2 regions of the Pseudomonas sp. E45-MNA-CIBAN-0222 genome follow, and region 2 is predicted to be linked to the other one. Evidence: predicted binding sites of a transcription regulator. Region 2 holds the regulator's gene; the other holds the start of a gene.

Region 1 (4,323 bases), on a different contig from region 2:
TGCCCGCCAGGGTGTCGCGCACCTCGCTATAAACAGTTGCCGGTGCATCGCCCTGGTGTAGCAGTTGTCCGATCACCGCGAGCGGCACCAGCAGCATCGCAGCCTGAGTTGCCGACAGCGGGGTCAGGCTGGCCAGCAGTGCGATCAGCAGGATGCCGAGCAAACTGCCGTACAGCAGGTTGCGCAGCCCCTTTGCCGGCCCGGTAGCGCTCGAGTCACTTACCGGGGCATTGGTTTCCCGCAACTGTTGCAGACGGTGGTTTTCCATCGGCCAGCCCACCAACAGCAGGATGGCCCCGCAGAGCAGGCCGAACGGCAGCAGGGCGCTCCAGCTCAGCCCAGGCAGCTCTCTAGTGAGGATCGCCACCGCCACGCTGGTCGGTGCCAGCAAGGGCACAAGAGCGAAGCCGCGCAGGGCCGTAACCATCACGCCCCTGGCGCCCTCGCGGCGCTGGGTCGGGCTATACGGCTGTCGCTCCAGATAGCGTTCCAGTGAGCCGCAGACCAGATTGAGCATGCCGAAGCTCAGTACCGAGCTGATCGCAAAGGTGCTGAACAGATAGCTCGGGTAGAGGCTGGTACGGGGTTGCCGCAACAACAATCGATGCAGCTCACCAAGTTGCGGCATCCGCTTCACCGCGCAGTGAGCAAGCCCGAGGGCGCCGATGAACGCGCCGTAGTAGGCCGCGGCGCCGAGCATCCGTTGGGCCTGCTGCCAGTCGGGCTCTCTGAACAACACCCAGTAACCGAAAAGCCCCAGCGTAACCAGCCCGAGCCTGCGCGGGTAGGGCATCAGCGAGCGCCAGTGCCATACGAAGAACAGCACCAATAGCGCACCACTGATCACGCTCGGCAGCTGCAGGCGCGTAACCAGCGCGAACAGCTCGCAGACGAGCGCCAACGGGAGCAGAGCAAGCATCGCTCAGGGCAGCTCGCTGCGCAGTTTGCCGCGCTTGTATACGCCTTCGCCGAAGGCCAGCAACTGGTCCTCCTCGTCCAGCAGATCGCAGCTGGCCATGAACACCTTGTGCCCGGCGGAGCGGCAGACGGCCACCGCACGGATGCGGCTGCCGACTGGTGCCGGGGAGCTGAAGTTGACGTTCATCGACAACGTGGTCGCCACGCGGCGCTGCTCCGGCTGTTCGACCCAGGTTCCGCAGAGCCCCATCGCCACGTCCAGCAGCGTCGCCGTGACGCCGCCGTGCAGGTTGCTGGCGTTGTTCAGGTGACGCGGCAACAACAGCAGTTCGACCACCACGCGCTCCCGGCCGTACTCCTTGAGCTGGCAGCCCAGGTCCTGGAAGAACCCGGTCAACGAGCGTTCGACCTGTTGCAGTGTGGCGGCGGGATAGGGTTGATCGGACATGAAGGTGCGGGTTCGGCGGCTGACTTGCGCTGGAGATTGGCAGTCTTTACGCTCAGGGTCAATTCGATGGAATCTTGTTCCGCACTGCGAAATATCGCATTGCTCGTGAGGAGGTTTGCATGTTTGAGCGTATCGGCATTGTCGGCGCAGGCGCCATGGGCCGCGGGATCGCACAGTTGTTCGCTAGCGCCGGCAAGCAGGTCTGGTTGCACGATGCACGCAGCGAGTCGATCAGCGAGGCGCTGCGCTTCAACTGTGAGCTGCTAGAACGCGGCGTGGCCAAGGGGCGGCTGAGCATCGCCGAGCTCGACGCCACGCTGGCCCGCATGCAGGCGGCGCCCGCGCTGGCCGATCTGTCCGGCTGCGATCTGGTGATCGAGGCGATCGTCGAAAATCTCGAGGCCAAGCAGGCGCTCTTCATCGAGCTGGAGCCGCTGCTCGCCGAAGATGCGGTGCTGGCGACCAACACCTCGTCGCTTTCGGTCACGCGCATCGCGGCGGCCTGCCAGCACCCGGAGCGGGTGGCCGGTTTTCACTTCTTCAACCCGGTACCGTTGATGAGGCTGGTGGAAGTGGTGCGCGGTGAGCGCAGCGATCCGCAGGTCATCGAGCGGCTGGTCAAGTTGGCCGAAGAGGCTGGGCACTTTCCGGCAATCACGCCGGATACCCCCGGCTTTCTGGTCAATCACGCCGGTCGCGCCTACAGCACCGAGGCGCAGCGCATCCTTGCCGAGGGTATCGCCAATGCCGAGCAGATCGACCGCATTCTGCGCGACGGACCGGGCTTTCGCATGGGGCCGTTCGAGTTGTTCGATCTCACCGGGCTTGATATTTCCCATGCGGTGATGGAGTCGGTGTACCAGCAGTTCTATCAGGACCCGCGCTACACACCGTCTTACCAGGCGGCGCAGCGGGTCGCAGCGGGGTTGCTCGGACGCAAGACCGGGCAGGGTTACTACCGCTACGAGAACGGCCAACAGATCCGCACGCCGGAGCCGCAATGGTCGCCGGTAGTCGTCGAGCGCCCGTTTTGGCTGGACAGTCAGGATGCCGAACTGCGTGGCCGGCTGGCGGCCTTGTTACGCGAGGCCGGTACGCAGCTGGAAACCGGCGAGGTGCCGTCGGAGCGCGCCATCTGCCTGATCACCCCGCTGGGGGAGGATGCCAGCACGATGATCGCCAGGCTTGATCTGCCCGCCACCCGCAGTATCGCCTTCGACCTGTTTGCCGACTTCGATCGGCGTCGGGTGATGATGCGCCAACCGGCGCTCGACCCTGCTCTCGAAGCGCAGGCGCGACAGGCGCTGAGTCACGATGGCGTGCCGGTGGAGGTGATCAACGACTCGCCCGGTTTCGTCAGTCAGCGGGTGGTGGCGAGCATCGTCAATCTCGGTTGCGAGATCGCGCAGAAGGGCATTGCCGATCCGCAGACGTTGGACCGCGCGATCACCCTGGCGCTGGGCTACCCGAAAGGGCCAATGGGCTTCGCCGAGCACTATGGTGCGGGGCGAATTCTCGCCATTCTTCAGGCCATGCAGGGTTGCTATGGCGGCGAAGCGCGCTATCGCCCGAGCCCATGGTTGCGCCGGCGGGTGCAGCTCTCGCTACCTCTGAGCGCGCCGGATGGGCCGCTCGCTGGGTAGAGCATCCGAGGGCGACCGGAGGCATACCTGGATGCCTTCAGTTTGCGCGGGCGCGGCCGTTAAATCAGGGGTGAGCCTCCGATGACGGCACGTTGCTACTAAGGCACTACTGTTCTTTATTGGAGGGTATGCGTACAACGTCGGATCGATCCGACAAGAACAAGAGGCCGTCCATGAGCCCCGCCAATCGCCACCCCAAGGTCGTCGTGTTTCAGGCCGCGCTGATCATCGGTTTGTTGCTCGTCCATCACTGGTTGACCCCGCCGCTGCTTGTGACCGGCACGCTGCTGATGGTCGCCGCGATGTGGCCCTGGTTTACCGCCTGGCTTGCCGCCGATCGTGGCGTTTCAGTCACTGACAGTGAACCCCAGGCCTTCGCTGAACTGACCAAGAATCTCTCGCGCAATACCTGCCATAACGCCCTGTCTGCTGCTCAGGTCGCCTATAGTGCCGAGCAGCTGGCCAGCCGCCTGAAATCGCAGTTGCAGGCAGTGAGTGAGATTGCCAACGGCGCTCAGGCCATCGCCGCCACCGAGCAGGACAGCGCCGATCGGGCCCGGCATACGCTGGATGCGGCGCAGGCGGTGCGCCAGCGTAGCGATGCAGGACAAAGCGAGCTGCAGCGAGCTATCGAGCGGATGCAGCAGCTCAGTGAGCAAACCCATGCCAGCCGCGAGCTGATCGACGGGCTCTCGGCGCGGACGGAAGAAATCCGCCGCATCACCGACGTGATCCAGTCCATTGCCAGCCAGACCAACCTGCTTGCCCTAAACGCCGCCATCGAAGCCGCCCGTGCCGGTGAGGCCGGCCGCGGCTTTGCCGTGGTCGCCGACGAAGTGCGCAGCCTGGCGGCGCGTACGTCCAGCGCCACCGAGGAGGTCGGGCGCATGGTGGCCGACATTCGTCAGCAGAGCGAAGCGGTAGTTAGCTATATCCAGCGCCAGGGCAATGAGCTGGACGCCGCTGCCGAGCAGATCGCCGCCACCGGTGAGCAGCTCAGCGGCATTGCCGAACTGGCCGGCAGCGTCGAAAGTCAGGTGGAGCAGATCACCACCGGCACCGCCGACAACCATCAGCGCTTGACTGCGCAGTTCGTCGCCCTCGATCAGCTGCGAGCAGATGCTTTGGATAGCGAGAAGCAAACGCGCCAGCTCGAGCTGGCCGCCGAGCGGCTGGTCGCGCAAGCCGAGAGTGCGAGCGAGCAGTTGGCCGAGGTCCAGCTTGACGATTATCACCAGTCAATATTCGATCTGGCCCGTCAGGGGGCTGCGGCCATCGGCGCTCGGTTCGAAGCGGATATCCAGGCTGGGCGGG
Region 2 (15,025 bases):
CTGCTTCGACGGGTTCGCTCGACAGTTGCGGCGCAACCTCAAGCTCCACGACCGGCTCAAGGGTCAGGACCGGCGGCGGCGGTGCAGGTGCATCCACCACAGGCGCAGGCGCGGACGGCACGATCTCCAGCCGCGGCGGCTGGTTATTTCGCGTATCGCGCAGCTGCTCCTCGAGCACGGCAGCCTGAAACTCATCCTGACTGACCGAGTCTGCCAGCTCGATGGCGGCGTCCTGCAACAGCCCATCGAGGTAGGACTGCAGTGCCAGCTGGGAACGAGTTTCTGTTAGGACGATACGGCTCATGGAACGAACTCGTGAAGAGAATCTGAACAGGCTATCGGCAGTGTGTACGACAAACTTGAGTCGCCACACGCCGAGCGGTACGGTGATTTCACGCGACCTGCGGTGACACTTGCGAGGCCAACAGGTGTTTGAGCAAGGCCCGATAAGCAAGCACCGCACGGCTTGTCGGATCGAACTGAGAGGGGGTCAGCCCAGCGCGACTGGCATCACGCAGACGAGTATCAACCGGTATGAACGCTGGCCAGAGATTTTCCGCATAGCCAGCACGCAACACCTTCAGCGTATTCATCGAGGCCTGAGTCCGACGGTCGAACATAGTGGGAACGATGGTGTACGGGAGCGCTTGTTTGCGTGACCGATTGATCATCGACAATGTGCTGACCATCCGCTCAAGGCCTTTCATCGCCAGGAATTCGGTTTGCACTGGAATGACCAGCTGCTGGCTGGCAGCCAGTGCATTGACCATAAGCACGCCAAGCAACGGCGGGCTATCAATGATTGCGTAGTCGAAATCCTGCCATAGCTGGGACAAGCTCTTGGCGATGACCAAACCCAGGCCGCTCTGCCCAGGAGACTGACGCTCCAGGGTAGCCAACACAGTGCTCGATGGCATCAGCGAAATGCGCTCATGGCTGGTCGCGAGCAATAGCTGCCAAGGCAGGCCGTCAGGCACGGTGCCTTGATGCTGAAACAGGTCGAAGACGCTATGGTCGAGGTTGTCCGGGTCGTGACCGAAATAGCTGGTCATCGAGCCATGCGGATCGAGATCCAGCACCACGACGCGCTTGCCGGCATCGGCCAGCAAGCCCGCTAGCGCGATCGACGTAGTGGTCTTGCCTACCCCACCCTTTTGATTGGCTACAGCCCAGACTCTCATGCTCTTCCACCCGGCTCGATGCTGACCGGCACTGCATCACCCACAATAGGTAACGCGACGGTGTTTTGACGATTGCGCCCTAGGACGCTACATAGCTCTGGGTGGTGCAGATTGTGTGCCAGCCCGGCGCAGCGCATCGTCAGGGCGGGCGTTACTGCTGCCCATACCAGTGACACTGCGGCGCACATCGAGATTGCGCGACACCACCAGAATTACTCGGCGATTGCGCGAGCGGCCCTCGGCAGTCGCGTTATCGGCCACTGGTTGAAACTCGCCATAGCCCACCGCTGCCAGCCTGGAAGGATTCACGCCTTGTGCCGCCAGCATACGCACGACACTGCCAGCGCGGGCCGCCGAAAGCTCCCAGTTGGTCGGAAACTTATCCGTACTGATTGGCAAATTGTCGGTAAAGCCTTCGACGTGGATAGGGTTGTCGAAAGGAGCCAGAATTCCGGCGACTTTGTCTATCAACTGGAACGCCTGATCATTGGGCAGCGCATCACCGCTGGGGAAAAGCAGGCTGGAGTTGAGTTCAATCTCAATCCATAACTCATTTCCGCGAACCGTCAGCTGTTCGTTAGCGATAAGCTCGCCGAAGGCTTCGCGCATGCCCTGAGCGATGAGCTCAAGTGGGTCCAGGGTCGGATTTCCCGCCGATGATTCGCCAGACGGATCATCGACCTGGGAAATGTCAGGCTCTGTAGTCCGTGGCCGCTCCTCTCCAATAGGAATGGGCTTGACGGAACGATCAGCTTGGCTGAATACACCGACCAGCGAGTCGGACAGAATCTTGTACTTGCCTTCGTTGACCGAGGATATCGAGTACATCACCACGAAGAACGCGAATAGCAGCGTAATGAAGTCGGCGTACGACACCAGCCAACGCTCGTGATTCTCGTGCTCTTCGGGCGGTCTGCGTCTGGCCATGGGGTCAATCCATGAAGCCTTGCAGCTTCATCTCGATGGAGCGCGGATTCTCACCTTCGGCGATCGACAGCACGCCCTCGAGCAACATTTCCCGGTACGCCGTTTGGCGCTGCACGACGCTTTTCAGCTTGTTGCCTACCGGCAGCACCAGCAGGTTGGCCAGGGCAACACCATAGATCGTGGCGACGAATGCAACGGCAATGCCGCTGCCGAGCTGACTCGGGTCGGCCAAATTGCCCATCACATGGATCAACCCCATGACCGCGCCAATGATGCCGATGGTCGGCGAATAGCCACCCATGGCGTCGTACACCTTGGCGGCACGCAGGTCACGACTTTCCTGGGTATAGAGATCGACTTCCAGAATGCTGCGGATGACCTCAGGCTCGGCACCATCTACCAGCAGTTGCAAGCCTTTGCGTGCGTAAGGATCAGGCTCCGTCTCGGCGACCGGCTCGAGGCCGAGCAACCCTTCTTTACGGGCGGTGTTGCTCCAGGCGGTGACCAAGAGGATGCCACGACCAAGGTCGATGCGCGGCGGGAAGAAAATCCAGCGGCCGATGCTCATGGCTCGCATGAACACGGCAATGGGAGTCTGCAGCAGCACGGCGCCCAAGGTACCGCCCAGCACGATGAGTGCGGCTGGCCCGTTGAGCAACGCCGAGATATGGCCACCCTCGAGAAAGTTACCCCCAACGATGGCAACGAACGCCAGCAACAGCCCGATAAGGCTGAGCACATCCATCAGATACACGCCTCGGCAATGTGCCGACCGATGTCATCAAGGCCGTAAACCGCGTCGCTGAGGTTGGCCTTGACTATCGCCATCGGCATTCCATAGATCACGCAGCTTGCTTCATCTTGCGCCCACACCTGACTACCGCTCTGCTTGAGCAAGCGCGCGCCTTCGCGGCCATCGGCGCCCATGCCGGTAAGCACGACCGCAAGCACCTTGTCATGGAAGGACTTGGCCGCAGAGCCGAACGTGACGTCGACGCAAGGCTTGTAGTTGAGGCGATCATCGCCCGGGAGAATGCGCACTGCGCCGCGACCATCGATCATCATCTGCTTGCCACCTGGGGCCAGCAGCGCGAGCCCGGGGCGCAAAACGTCGCCATCCTCGGCCTCCTTGACGCGAATGCGACAGAGCTTGTCGAGACGATCAGCGAAGGCTTTGGTGAATGCCGCCGGCATATGCTGGATGAGTACGATTGGCGCCGGGAAATTTGCCGGCAGCTGGGTAAGCACGCGCTGCAACGCCACAGGGCCACCCGTGGACGTACCTATGGCTACCAATTTGTAGGCCTTACGCTTGGGAGCAGGCGAACGTGCCGCAGGCGCAGCCGGGGCTGCCGATGGCGCACTGCTGGTCCGAGATGCAGTCGTAGACAGCGTGGAGGTGGTGCCACGCGGCGAGACGGGCGCAGCGCTGGCTGCAGAGGTGCAGAAGGTGCTGTACCGGCGGTTACTGCGCGATACGGTATGCACCTTTTCGCACAGTAGCTGCTTGACCTTATCCGGATTGCGCGAGATGTCTTCGAAGTTTTTCGGTAGATAGTCCACCGCACCGGCATCCAACGCATCGAGGGTCACACGAGCCCCCTCGTGAGTCAGCGAGGAGAACATCAATACCGGCGTGGGACAGCGCTGCATGATCTGCCGCACCGCGGTGATGCCATCCATCATTGGCATCTCGTAGTCCATGGTGATGACGTCAGGTTTCAGCGCCAACACCTGATCAATGGCCTCGCGCCCATTAGTAGCGGTACCGACGACCTGGATATTGGAATCAGAGGAAAGAATTTCCGAAACGCGTCGGCGAAAGAAACCGGAATCGTCGACGACCAGGACCTTGACTGCCATACATCACTCCTAGCGGCAGCGCGCCCATCTATGGGCTGCGCTACCTGACTGAATCAAATCCTGCGTGCGTACCGCTTGAGCATGCTGGGGACATCGAGAATCAGAGCGATACGGCCATCACCGGTGATGGTCGCGCCGGACATTCCAGGCGTGCCTTGCAGCATCTTGCCTAGCGGCTTGATAACCACCTCCTCCTGCCCAACCAGCTGGTCGACGACAAAACCGATGCTCTGGTTGCCGACACTGAGGATCACCACGTGCCCCTCTCGCTGCTCATCTTGAGCCGCATCCTGAATCAGCCATCGCTTGAGATAGAACAGTGGCAGCGCCTTGTCGCGGACGATCACCACTTCCTGCCCATCAACGACGTTGGTACGCGAAAGATCGAGATGGAAGATTTCGTTGACGTTAACCAGCGGAAACGCGAACGCCTGGTTGCCGAGCATGACCATCAGGGTCGGCATGATCGCCAGCGTCAGCGGAACCTTGATCACAACCTTCGAGCCCTGGCCCTTGGTCGAGAACACGTTGACCGTACCGTTGAGCTGGGAAATCTTGGTCTTGACCACGTCCATGCCGACACCACGGCCGGACACGTCGGAAATCTCGGTCTTGGTGGAGAAGCCCGGCGCGAAGATCAGGTTGTAGCATTCCAGATCACTCAGCCGGTCTGCAGCATCCTTCTCCAGCATGCCCTTTTCGACCGCCTTGGCACGCAGGACATTAGCATCCATACCTTTGCCGTCATCGCTGATGATCAATAGGATATGGTCGCCTTCCTGCTCGGCGGACAGGACTACCCGACCAGTGCGTGGCTTGCCAGCCGCCTCGCGCTCTTCCGGCATCTCGATTCCGTGGTCAACCGCGTTGCGAACCAAGTGCACCAGCGGGTCGGCCAGAGCCTCGACGAGGTTCTTGTCCAGATCGGTTTCTTCACCGACCAGTTCGAGATTGATCTCTTTCTTCAGGCTGCGTGCCAGATCGCGCACCAACCGTGGGAAGCGGCCGAAGACTTTCTTGATCGGCTGCATGCGGGTTTTCATCACCGCGCTCTGCAGATCGGCGGTCACCACGTCGAGGTTGGAAACGGCCTTGGCCATTGCCTCGTCGCCACTGTTGGAGCCCAAGCGCACCAGGCGATTTCGCACCAGCACCAGCTCGCCAACCATGTTCATGATTTCGTCGAGGCGCGCAGTATCCACACGTACCGTCGTCTCAGCCTCTGCCGGCGGCTTTTCGGCCGGCGCTGGCGCGGCTGGCTTGCTCACCGCCGCTGCAGCTGGTTTGGCTGGAACTACCGGCTTGGCTGGTGCCGCTTTGACCGGTGCCGCCTTGACGGGCTCGACGGTAGCTGGCGTGTCGGAGACGGCACTAGCAGCCTCGAACTTGCCCTTGCCGTGTAGCTGGTCAAGCAGCGCTTCGAACTCGTCGTCGGTAATTTCATCGCTGCCGCCTGCATTTGCCGCAGCCGGCTGCGGGACCACCTCGGCTGCGGCCTCGGAGGCTTCTGTGGAGGCCGGTTCGAACTTGCCTTTGCCATGCAACTGGTCAAGCAGCGCTTCGAACTCGTCGTCAGTAATTTCGTCACCAACCGGCGCTACGGCAACTTCCGGCTCAGGAGCCGGCGCCGCGCCTGCAGCGATAGCGAACTGACCCTTGCCATGCAACTGGTCAAGCAGCGATTCGAATTCGTCGTCAGTAATCTCATCGGATCCGGCACTCGCCTCAGCCTTGTCTGCGGGCGAATCGATGGCTTCGAGGAACTGTTCAAAATCGGCTTCGGCGGAATCTGCTTCGGCCTCGGCTTCGGCGGGCTGCGGCTCAGCAGGAGCAGCGGCTTCGTCGGCCGAAGCTGGCTCCGCCAGTCGCGCCAGCGCTGCCAGCAGCTCTGGGGTGGCCGGGGTCACCGTAGTTCGCTCGCGAACCTGGCTGAACATCTCGTTCACTGCATCGAGCGCCTGGAGCACGACGTCCATCAACTCGGAGTCGACGCGACGCTCACCCTTGCGAAGAATGTCGAAGACGTTTTCGGCGATATGGCAGCACTCAACCAGCTCATGGAGCTGAAGGAATCCTGCGCCGCCCTTGACCGTATGGAACCCGCGAAAAATCGCATTGAGCAACGCTGTGTCATCGGGGCTGCTCTCCAGCTCCACGAGTTGCTCGGACAATAGTTCGAGAATCTCGCCGGCCTCTACCAGGAAGTCCTGGAGGATTTCTTCATCGGCGTCGAAGCTCATATTCACATCCCCTAAAAGCCCAGGCTCGAAAGCAGATCGTCGACATCGTCCTGCCCGGATACGACATCCTCACGTATATCGGCATGCATCTGCGGACCTTCACCTTTGGAAGGTTCTTTTTCTTGTTTTTTCTTTTCTTGCTCGGCGCGCATCGCTTCGCGGTCATGCTGGATGCCGGCCACGCGATCTACCTGACCCGCCATCAACACGAGATTGAGCAGGTTGCTTTCAAGTTCGGTGATAAGCCGAGTCACGCGCTTGATCACCTGCCCGGTCAGGTCCTGAAAGTCCTGAGCCAGCATGATTTCACTGAGGTTCTGCGACAGCTGACTGCCATCGTTCATGCTGCGCTGGAGATACAGATCGATACGTTTGACCAGATCTCGAAACTGCTCAGCGCTCATTTCGCGACGCATGAAACGCTGCCAGTCGGCCGTCAGGCTCTGCGCTTCATAGCTCACGTAATTCACCAGCGGCGCAGACTCTTCCACCAGATCCATGGTGCGGTTGGCCGCTTTCTCGGTCATCTCCACCACATAGGACAGGCGATCGGTCGCGTCGGTAATGGGTGACGGATCGCCGCCGGTGGCGCAGGTGTCCATCTCGAGCTTGACGATGGCGTTGTGCAACTCACGGGTGAGTTTGCCAACTTCCAGGTAGAGGCCGTGATTGCGCGCCTGATTCAGCTCATTGAACATCTGCGTCGCTTCATCGAAGCGACCTTGCTGCAGGCTTTCAATCAGTTTGGGTGCATGAGCCTTCAGAGTCGCTTCGAACTCTGCCAGGGTTTGGTCTGCTTGCGTCATAGTGCCCTCGCGGCGTTGCTACTTCAGCCGTTGACGCGCTCGAAGATCTTTTCGATCTTCTCCTTGAGCACCTGGGCAGTGAAAGGCTTGACCACATAGCCATTAACCCCGGCCTGTGCCGCTTCGATGATCTGGTCACGCTTCGCTTCGGCAGTCACCATCAGCACCGGCAGGTGCTTGAGGCGCTCATCCGCACGCACGGTGCGCAGCAGATCGATACCGCTCATACCCGGCATGTTCCAGTCGGTAACGAGGAAGTCGAAGCTGCCGCTCTTGAGCATTGGCAGCGCAGTGGTACCGTCATCCGCCTCGGCGGTATTGGTGAACCCCAAGTCACGCAGGAGGTTCTTGATGATTCGTCTCATCGTCGAGAAGTCATCGACGATGAGGATTTTCATGTTCTTGTCCAAGTCGACCTCCGTAAGTCCCAAAATGCCTCAGCAACCGAGCACGTCATACCGCAAACAATCGTCAATGGGCGCGCCATTCGCCGAGACGTGCACGCAAGCGCGCAGCACATTGGCTATGCAACTGGCTCACACGCGACTCGCTGACTCCCAGCACCTGGCCAATTTCCTTCAAGTTCAATTCTTCGTCGTAGTACAGCGACAACACCAACTTTTCGCGCTCGGGCAGGTTGGCAATGGCATCGGCCAACGCCTGCTGAAAGCGTTCATCCTCAAGATCACGAAAGGGCTCCGGATGGGTGCTGGCAGCGTCGTCCTCAAACTCGCCGTGCTCGCCCTCCTGCAGCAGATCGTCAAAGCTGAACAGGCGACTGCCCAACGTGTCCCCGAGAATGCCGTAATACTCGTCAAGGCTTAGCTTAAGTTCGGCCGCAACTTCGTGATCTTTAGCGTCACGCCCAGTTTTCGCCTCGATGGCCCGAATTGCTTCGCTGACCATGCGCGAATTGCGGTGCACCGAGCGTGGTGCCCAATCCCCCTTTCGCACTTCGTCCAGCATGGTGCCGCGAATGCGGATTCCGGCGTAAGTTTCGAAACTGGCACCCTTGCCGGCGTCGTATTTCTTAGCTGCCTCCAGCAGTCCGATCATTCCAGCCTGAATGAGATCATCCACCTGCACACTGGCAGGCAGACGCGCCAGCAAGTGGTAGGCGATTCGCTTGACCAATGGGGCGTACTGGTCAATTAGGCGGTACTGAGCATCCTTTGCCTGAGCCTTGCTGTAATACATAGCGGTTCCGGCACCTGTCATTCGTGGCTCTGTGAAGCGGGCGTGATGAGACGCTCTACGAAGAATTCGAGGTGGCCACGCGGCGTCGCCGGCAGCGGCCAGGTGTCGACCTTCTGGGCGATGGCCTTGAAGGCCAGCGCACATTTCGAACGTGGGTAAGCCTCATAAACAGCCCGCTGCTTCTGTACTGCCTTGCGCACGGCCTCGTCGTACGGCACTGCACCCACATACTGCAGCGCCACATCGAGAAACCGCTCGGTAACCTTAGTCAGTTTGGCAAACAGGTTGCGGCCCTCCTGCGGCGCGTGTGCCATGTTGGCCAGCACGCGGAAACGGCTGATGCCGTAGTCGCGGTTCAGCAGCTTGATAAGAGCATAGGCGTCAGTGATGGAAGTGGGCTCATCGGTAACGACCAGCAACACCTCCTGCGCCGCGCGTACGAAGCTGACGACCGAATCGCCGATGCCTGCCGCGGTATCGATGATCAGCACGTCGAGTTCATCACCGAGATCACTGAACGCCTGAATCAGGCCGGCGTGCTGCAGCGACGACAGCTGCACCATGCTCTGCGTGCCGGAAGCAGCCGGCACGACACGGATGCCACCGGGCCCCTGGATCAGCACGTCGCGCAGATCGCACTCACCGGCAATCACATCGGCAAGGGTGCGCTTGGTGGTAAGACCGAGCAGCACGTCAACGTTGGCCAACCCCAAGTCAGCGTCAAGCAACACCACACGCCGACCGAGTTCGGCCAGCGCCAGTGACAGATTGACCGACACGTTGGTCTTGCCGACGCCACCTTTGCCGCCGGTCACCGCAATCACCTGTACGGGATGCATACCCATGTTCACACGCCTATATCTTGCTGGGGCCATACGGCCGGCGATGCGCCCGCATGGCGCGCATCTGATTCATTCAGGAACCGCTGTCGCATCATCATCCGGCCCGCCGTGACGGACCGTTGTACAACCCGGCGAACATATCGGCCATGGTTTCCTCGCTCGGTTCCTCGCCGGATTGCAAACTCACGGCGCGACTTACCAATTGATGACTGCGCGGCAGGTGCAGATCGTCCGGGATCCGAGGTCCATCCGCGAGGTAGGCTATCGGCAAATGCTGGCTGATGGTGAGCCCAAGCACATCGCCGAGGCTGCCTGCCTCGTCCAGTTTGGTCAGGATACAGCCAGCCAGGCCGCAGCGACGATAGTTGTGCCACGCCGCCTTCAATACCTGGCTCTGGCTGGTTGCGGCCAGCACTAGATAGTTTTTCGATTTCACGCCGCGGTCGGACAGTGCATCGAGCTGCATGCGCAGGGTTGGATCGCTAGCCGGAAGACCGGCTGTATCGATGAGGATCACGCGCTTGCGTGCCAAGGGCGCCAGTGTCTTGACCAGCGACTGGCTCGGATCGATCTGCAGTACGGGCACATCAAGGATGCGTCCGAGGGTCTTGAGCTGCTCCTGCGCGCCGATCCGATAATTGTCCATGCTTACCAGTGCGATGTTCTGCGCACCATATTTCAACACATAGCGCGCAGCGAGCTTGGCCAGGGTCGTGGTCTTGCCAACGCCTGCCGGGCCAACCAGCGCAATCACACCGCCCTCTTCCAGCGGCTCGTTCTTCGTGACCTTGATCGCCTGCGCCAGGTGCGCCAGGACCATACGCCAAGCCTGGCGGGGCTCGCTGATGCCTGCGACCTTCTCCAAAAGGCTACGCGACAGTTCGGCGGGCAGCCCCATGCGCTGCAGACGGCGCCAAAGGCTGGCCTGCTGCGGACGGCGGCTCTGCTCCTGCCCCCAGGCAATCGAACCGAGCTGCACTTCGATCAGCTCGCGCAGGCCGTGCAACTCGGACTGCATCGCTTCGATTGCGCGAGCGTCTGCAGTAGCGGCCGCAGCGACAGGCTGGGCTTGCGGCTTGATTGCCGCCGCAGCCGGCTTCTCGTCAACCAGTTGACGATCCTGCATGTTCGCGCGAGGCGCCGAGCTCAGATCGGCATGGGCGCTGGCAAGGCGCGCCTGCGTTTTGCGCAACTCGGCTTCCAGCGCCGGATTGGGCTTGGTCGCTGCAGGAGCGGACTGCATCGGGTAGTCGAGCACTGCGGTCAGCTCGACGCCACCGGCCACCCGGCGATTGCCGATGATCACGGCATCGGCGCCCAGCTCGTCACGCACCATTTTCATGGCGATGCGCATATCGGCAGCGAAGAAACGTTTGACCTGCATGGCCTTCTACCCTCGGTTAATTCTGACCCACCGTCGAGACGATGGTGACTTGCTTGTTGTCCGGTATTTCCTGGTAGGCCAGAACATGAATGTTCGGCACCGCCAGCCGCGCGAATCTCGACAGCATCGCCCGAACCGGGCCGGCTACCAGCAGTACCGCCGGTTTGCCGAGCATTTCTTGACGCTGTGCTGCATCTACCAAAGACCTTTGCAACTTTTCGGCCATTCCTGGCTCCAGCAAGATTCCGTCTTCGGAGCCCTGTCCGGCCTTCTGCAAGCTATTGAGCAAGATCTGTTCCAGCCGAGGTTCGAGCGTGATCACAGGCAGCTCCGGCTCTAGTCCCACAACGTTCTGCACGATTGCGCGGGACAGCGCGACGCGCACGGCTGCGACCATTGCGGCGGGATCTTGACTCTTGGCGGCCGCATTCGCGATAGCCTCGGCGATGGTACGGATGTCCCGTACGGGCACCTGCTCCTGCAGCAACGCCTGAAGCACCTTGAGCAGCGTCGACAGCGAGACCATACCCGGCACCAGCTCCTCGGCCAGCTTGGGCGAGCTCTTGGCCAGCAACTGCAGCAGTTGCTGCACCTCCTCATGCCCAAGCAACTCGTGGGCATGCTTGTGCAGGACCTGATTGAGGTGGGTGGCGACTACCGTACTGGCGTCCACCACCGTGTAACCGAGCGACTGCGCCTGATCGCGCTGGCTTGCCTCGATCCAGACAGCTTCCAGGCCAAACGCCGGATCCCTGGCGGCGATGCCGTTGAGGGGTCCGAATACCTGACCCGGATTGATCGCCAACTCGCGATCCGGGTAGACCTCAGCCTCGGCCAGGCTCACTCCCATCAGCGTCAATCGATAGGCGTTGGGCAGCAGATCGAGATTGTCGCGAATGTGTACCGAAGGCATGAGAAAACCCAGGTCCTGGGACAGCTTCTTGCGTACACCCTTGATTCGGGCCAGCAGTTGACCGCCCTGGTTACGATCCACCAGCGGAATCAGGCGATAGCCGACTTCAAGCCCCACCATGTCGACGGGCGTCACATCGTCCCAACCCAACTCCTTGGTTTCCGCTGCCCGCTGCGCAGGAAGCAGTTCCTGTTGCTTCTGCACTTCCTGCTCGGCCTTCTTCACGACCTGCTTCTGCCGATGCCAGATCCAGTAAGCGCCTGCAGCGGCTACAGCGCCAAGGCCAAGGAAGGACGTATGCGGCATGCCGGGTACAAGGCCCATGGCGATCATGATGCCAGCCGCTACGGCCAACGCCTTGGGTGATGCGAACATCTGCCGGTTGACCTGCTGTCCCATATCCTCGGAGCTGGTTACACGAGTCACCATGATCGCTGCAGCGGTCGAAAGCAGCAGCGATGGGATTTGCGCGACGAGGCCGTCACCAATGGTCAGCAGGGCATACACCTGACCGGCTTCACTGAAGCTCATGCCGTGTTGCGCCATGCCGATGCCGACGCCACCGATGAGGTTGATGAAAAGGATCAGCAAGCCGGCAATGGCGTCACCGCGAACGAACTTGCTCGCACCATCCATCGAGCCGTAGAAGTCTGCCTCGGAGGCGACTTCTACGCGCCGCAGCTTGGCTTCGGACTGGTCGATCAGGCCGGCGTTGAGGTCGGCATCGATTGCCATCTGCTTGCCGGGCATCGCGTCCAGGGTGAAACGTGCGCTGACTTCCGAGATACGCCCCGCGCCCTTGGTCACCACGACGAAGTTGATGATCATCAAAATCGCGAAGACGACGATACCGACAACATAGTTGCCGCCGATTACGACATTACCGAACGCCTCGATCACATGACCTGCAGCAGAGCCGCCTTCATGGCCATTGATCAACACGACCCTCGTCGAGGCCACGTTCAGCGCCAGGCGCATAAGGGTTGCAACGAGCAGGATCGTCGGGAAAACCGCGAAATCCAATGGCCGCAGCGCGTAGACACTGACCAACAGCACGACGATCGACAGCGCAATGTTGAAGGTGAACAGCAGATCCAGAAGGAACGGCGGCACCGACAGCATCATCATGCCCATCATCACGAGCAACAGCACCGGCACACCCAGGTTGCCGCGCCCTGCGCCCGTCAGGCCATTGCGAATATTGATGAGTTGCGTGCGATCCACATAGACCCCGGGATTTACAGAACGAATTCTTGACGCGAAATGCGCCCTGACCGAGGTATAGCAAGAAGGGGTCCAACTTTTTATCTGTGCCAGTTCCGGTCGGCCCGGTTACCACCGCCTTGCCACGTTGCAGCAAGGCCAACCAGCGAACGCAGCCGAATACGGACAGTCACAAGTGCTAACGGCAGCACTCCGCTGTCGTTTGTGCGAAAGGAGCTTTCAGATGAAACAGTGGATCATCGCCGCGCTTGCAGGCTGCACCGCCCTCGCCGCCCAGGCTGAAACCTTGAGCGTCGAAGTAAACACCGTTACCGCTCAGGGCATCGGCGATTCGGTAGGCAGTGTGAAGATCGAAAGCAACGAGTACGGGCTGGTATTCCGCCCTGAGCTGACCGGTTTGCAGCCAGGCATTCACGGATTCCACATTCATGCCAAGGGCAGCTGCGAACCAGCAGATGTGGACGGTAAAGCGACCGCTGCAGGCGCAGCAGGCGGCCACTGGGACCCGAAAAATACCGGTAAACACGGCGAACCCTGGGGCGACGGCCACCTAGGCGACCTGCCCGCGCTATACGTGGACAGCGAAGGTAAAGCCAGCCAGCCAGTGCTGGCGCCGCGCCTGAAGAGCCTCGGCGACATCAAAGGCCAGGCGCTGATGGTTCACCAGGGCGGCGACAATCATTCGGATCATCCGCAGCCTCTGGGTGGCGGCGGTGCGCGCGTAGCCTGCGGCGTCATCAAGTAACAGCATCGGGATGCGAGGCGGCGAGCGTGAGACCGCCTCGTACCCAACCTACTCGTCCCTGCGCAAATCCGGCGGGATAGGCAGATTGGTCAACGGGTCAGGCCTTCTTCCCTTGCCGCCGCGGTACTGGCGCAGCTGATAGACGTAAGCCAGCACCTGCGCAACCGCCAGGTACAAACCTGCGGGGATCTCCTGATCGATTTCGGTCGAGTAGTACACTGACCGCGCCAATGCAGGTGATTCCAATACCGTTACCTTGTGCTCTTGTGCGATCTCGCGAATCTTCAGCGCTACGAAGTCACCGCCCTTGGCGACCAGCATCGGCGCACCGCCCTTGGCAGCGTCGTACTTGAGCGCGACAGCAAAGTGGGTGGGGTTGGTGATAACCACATCCGCCTCCGGTACCGCCTGCATCATGCGCCGCTGCGCAGCATCGCGCTGCAGCTGGCGAATGCGCGATTTGACCTCCGGCTTGCCTTCGGAGTCCTTGTATTCGTCCCTGACCTCCTGCTTGGTCATCATCAGCTTCTGCTTGTTATCCCAGAGCTGGAAAGGCACATCCACCGCAGCGATCAGGATCAGCCCGCACGCCATCCACAAGGCACACCAGCCGACGATTTCGGCGCTGTGCATGATGGCCAAATCCAGTGGCTGCTTGGCAATCGACAGCAGATCGTCCTGGTAAGCCGATAGCACCAGTAGCGCAACACTGAGCACTACCAGAAATTTGCCCAGCGCTTTAAGCAGTTCGACCAGAGCTTTAGTGGAGAACATGCGCTTGAGTCCGGCCGCCGGGTTCATTCGGCTGAGTTTCGGCGCCATGGCTTTGCCCGAGAACAGCCAACCACCCAACGAAACAGGACCTACGATCGAGGCGATCAGCAGTGCAATGAGCAGCGGCATAATTGCCTCCAAGGCCATCAGGCCATTGCTCATGAGCAAGCGCACCATCGACCCTTCATCGAGCAGGGTTTCTCGACTCAGCTCGAAGGTCCCTTGCATCATTGCCATCAGGGTTTGCGCCAAACTACCGCCGGAGGCCAGCAGGCCGCCGATGCCGCCCAGGGTGACCGCTACGGTGCTGAGTTCACGCGAGCGCGCCAGTTGCCCTTTTTCACGGGATTCGCGCAGTCGTTTGTCTGTGGGTTCCTCGCTTTTATCGGCACCACTTTCGCTCTCAGCCACCGCCGACCTCCTGCCTGGTCAAGGACATCAACGCGCCCCAGCCAGGTCGCGCAGCATCATCAACGCTTCGCTGACGAATATCTGATACTGCGCGAAGATATCGGCCATACCGACCCAGACGATGACCAGGCCCAGCACCAGTGTCAGCGGAAAGCCGATTGAGAAGATATTCAGCTGTGGGGCTGCTCGGGTCATCAAGCCGAATGCCAGGTTGACCACCAACAGTGCGGTAATGGCAGGTAACACCAGCAGCAAACCCGCTCCGAGCACCCATCCAAGTTTGCCAGCCACCTCCCAAAAATGATTGGTCGAAAGCCCACCGCCCACCGGCAAGGTTATGAAGCTCTCGGCGAGGATCTCCAACACCACCAGATGGCCGTTCACCGATAAAAACAACAGAACGACCAGCATATTGAAGAACTGGCCGATTACCGGCACCGAAACGCCATTGGCCGGATCGACCATCGACGCAAAACCGAGGCCCATCTGCATTGCCAGCAACTGCCCCGAGACGATGA

What was found. The regulator FliA, encoded in region 2, starts transcription of late flagellar genes. The targets are predictions, from matches to a motif close to CTAAAGTTTNNNNNNNNNNNGCCGNTAA.
Region 1: a site for FliA is predicted at 3,045-3,072, ahead of AAEZ08_RS10910 (methyl-accepting chemotaxis protein). Genes of this name have one in related genera too.

Annotation. Positions count from the first base shown of each region.
Region 1 is NZ_JBEOPU010000006.1:108,657-112,979, forward strand. It holds gene AAEZ08_RS10895 (hypothetical protein) at 1-919, opposite strand, end outside; gene AAEZ08_RS10900 (PaaI family thioesterase) at 923-1,366, opposite strand; gene AAEZ08_RS10905 (3-hydroxyacyl-CoA dehydrogenase) at 1,486-3,009, shown strand; gene AAEZ08_RS10910 (methyl-accepting chemotaxis protein) at 3,312-4,323, shown strand, end outside.
Region 2 is NZ_JBEOPU010000010.1:71,415-86,439, forward strand. It holds gene AAEZ08_RS15765 (CheW domain-containing protein) at 1-304, opposite strand, end outside; gene AAEZ08_RS15770 (ParA family protein) at 393-1,181, opposite strand; gene motD (flagellar motor protein MotD) at 1,269-2,108, opposite strand; gene AAEZ08_RS15780 (flagellar motor protein) at 2,113-2,853, opposite strand; gene AAEZ08_RS15785 (protein-glutamate methylesterase/protein-glutamine glutaminase) at 2,853-3,971, opposite strand; gene AAEZ08_RS15790 (chemotaxis protein CheA) at 4,025-6,211, opposite strand; gene AAEZ08_RS15795 (protein phosphatase CheZ) at 6,223-7,017, opposite strand; gene AAEZ08_RS15800 (chemotaxis response regulator CheY) at 7,041-7,415, opposite strand; gene fliA (RNA polymerase sigma factor FliA) at 7,489-8,214, opposite strand; gene fleN (flagellar synthesis regulator FleN) at 8,232-9,059, opposite strand; gene flhF (flagellar biosynthesis GTPase FlhF) at 9,151-10,440, opposite strand; gene flhA (flagellar biosynthesis protein FlhA) at 10,457-12,577, opposite strand; gene sodC (superoxide dismutase family protein) at 12,801-13,322, shown strand; gene flhB (flagellar biosynthesis protein FlhB) at 13,371-14,507, opposite strand; gene fliR (flagellar biosynthetic protein FliR) at 14,535-15,025, opposite strand, start outside.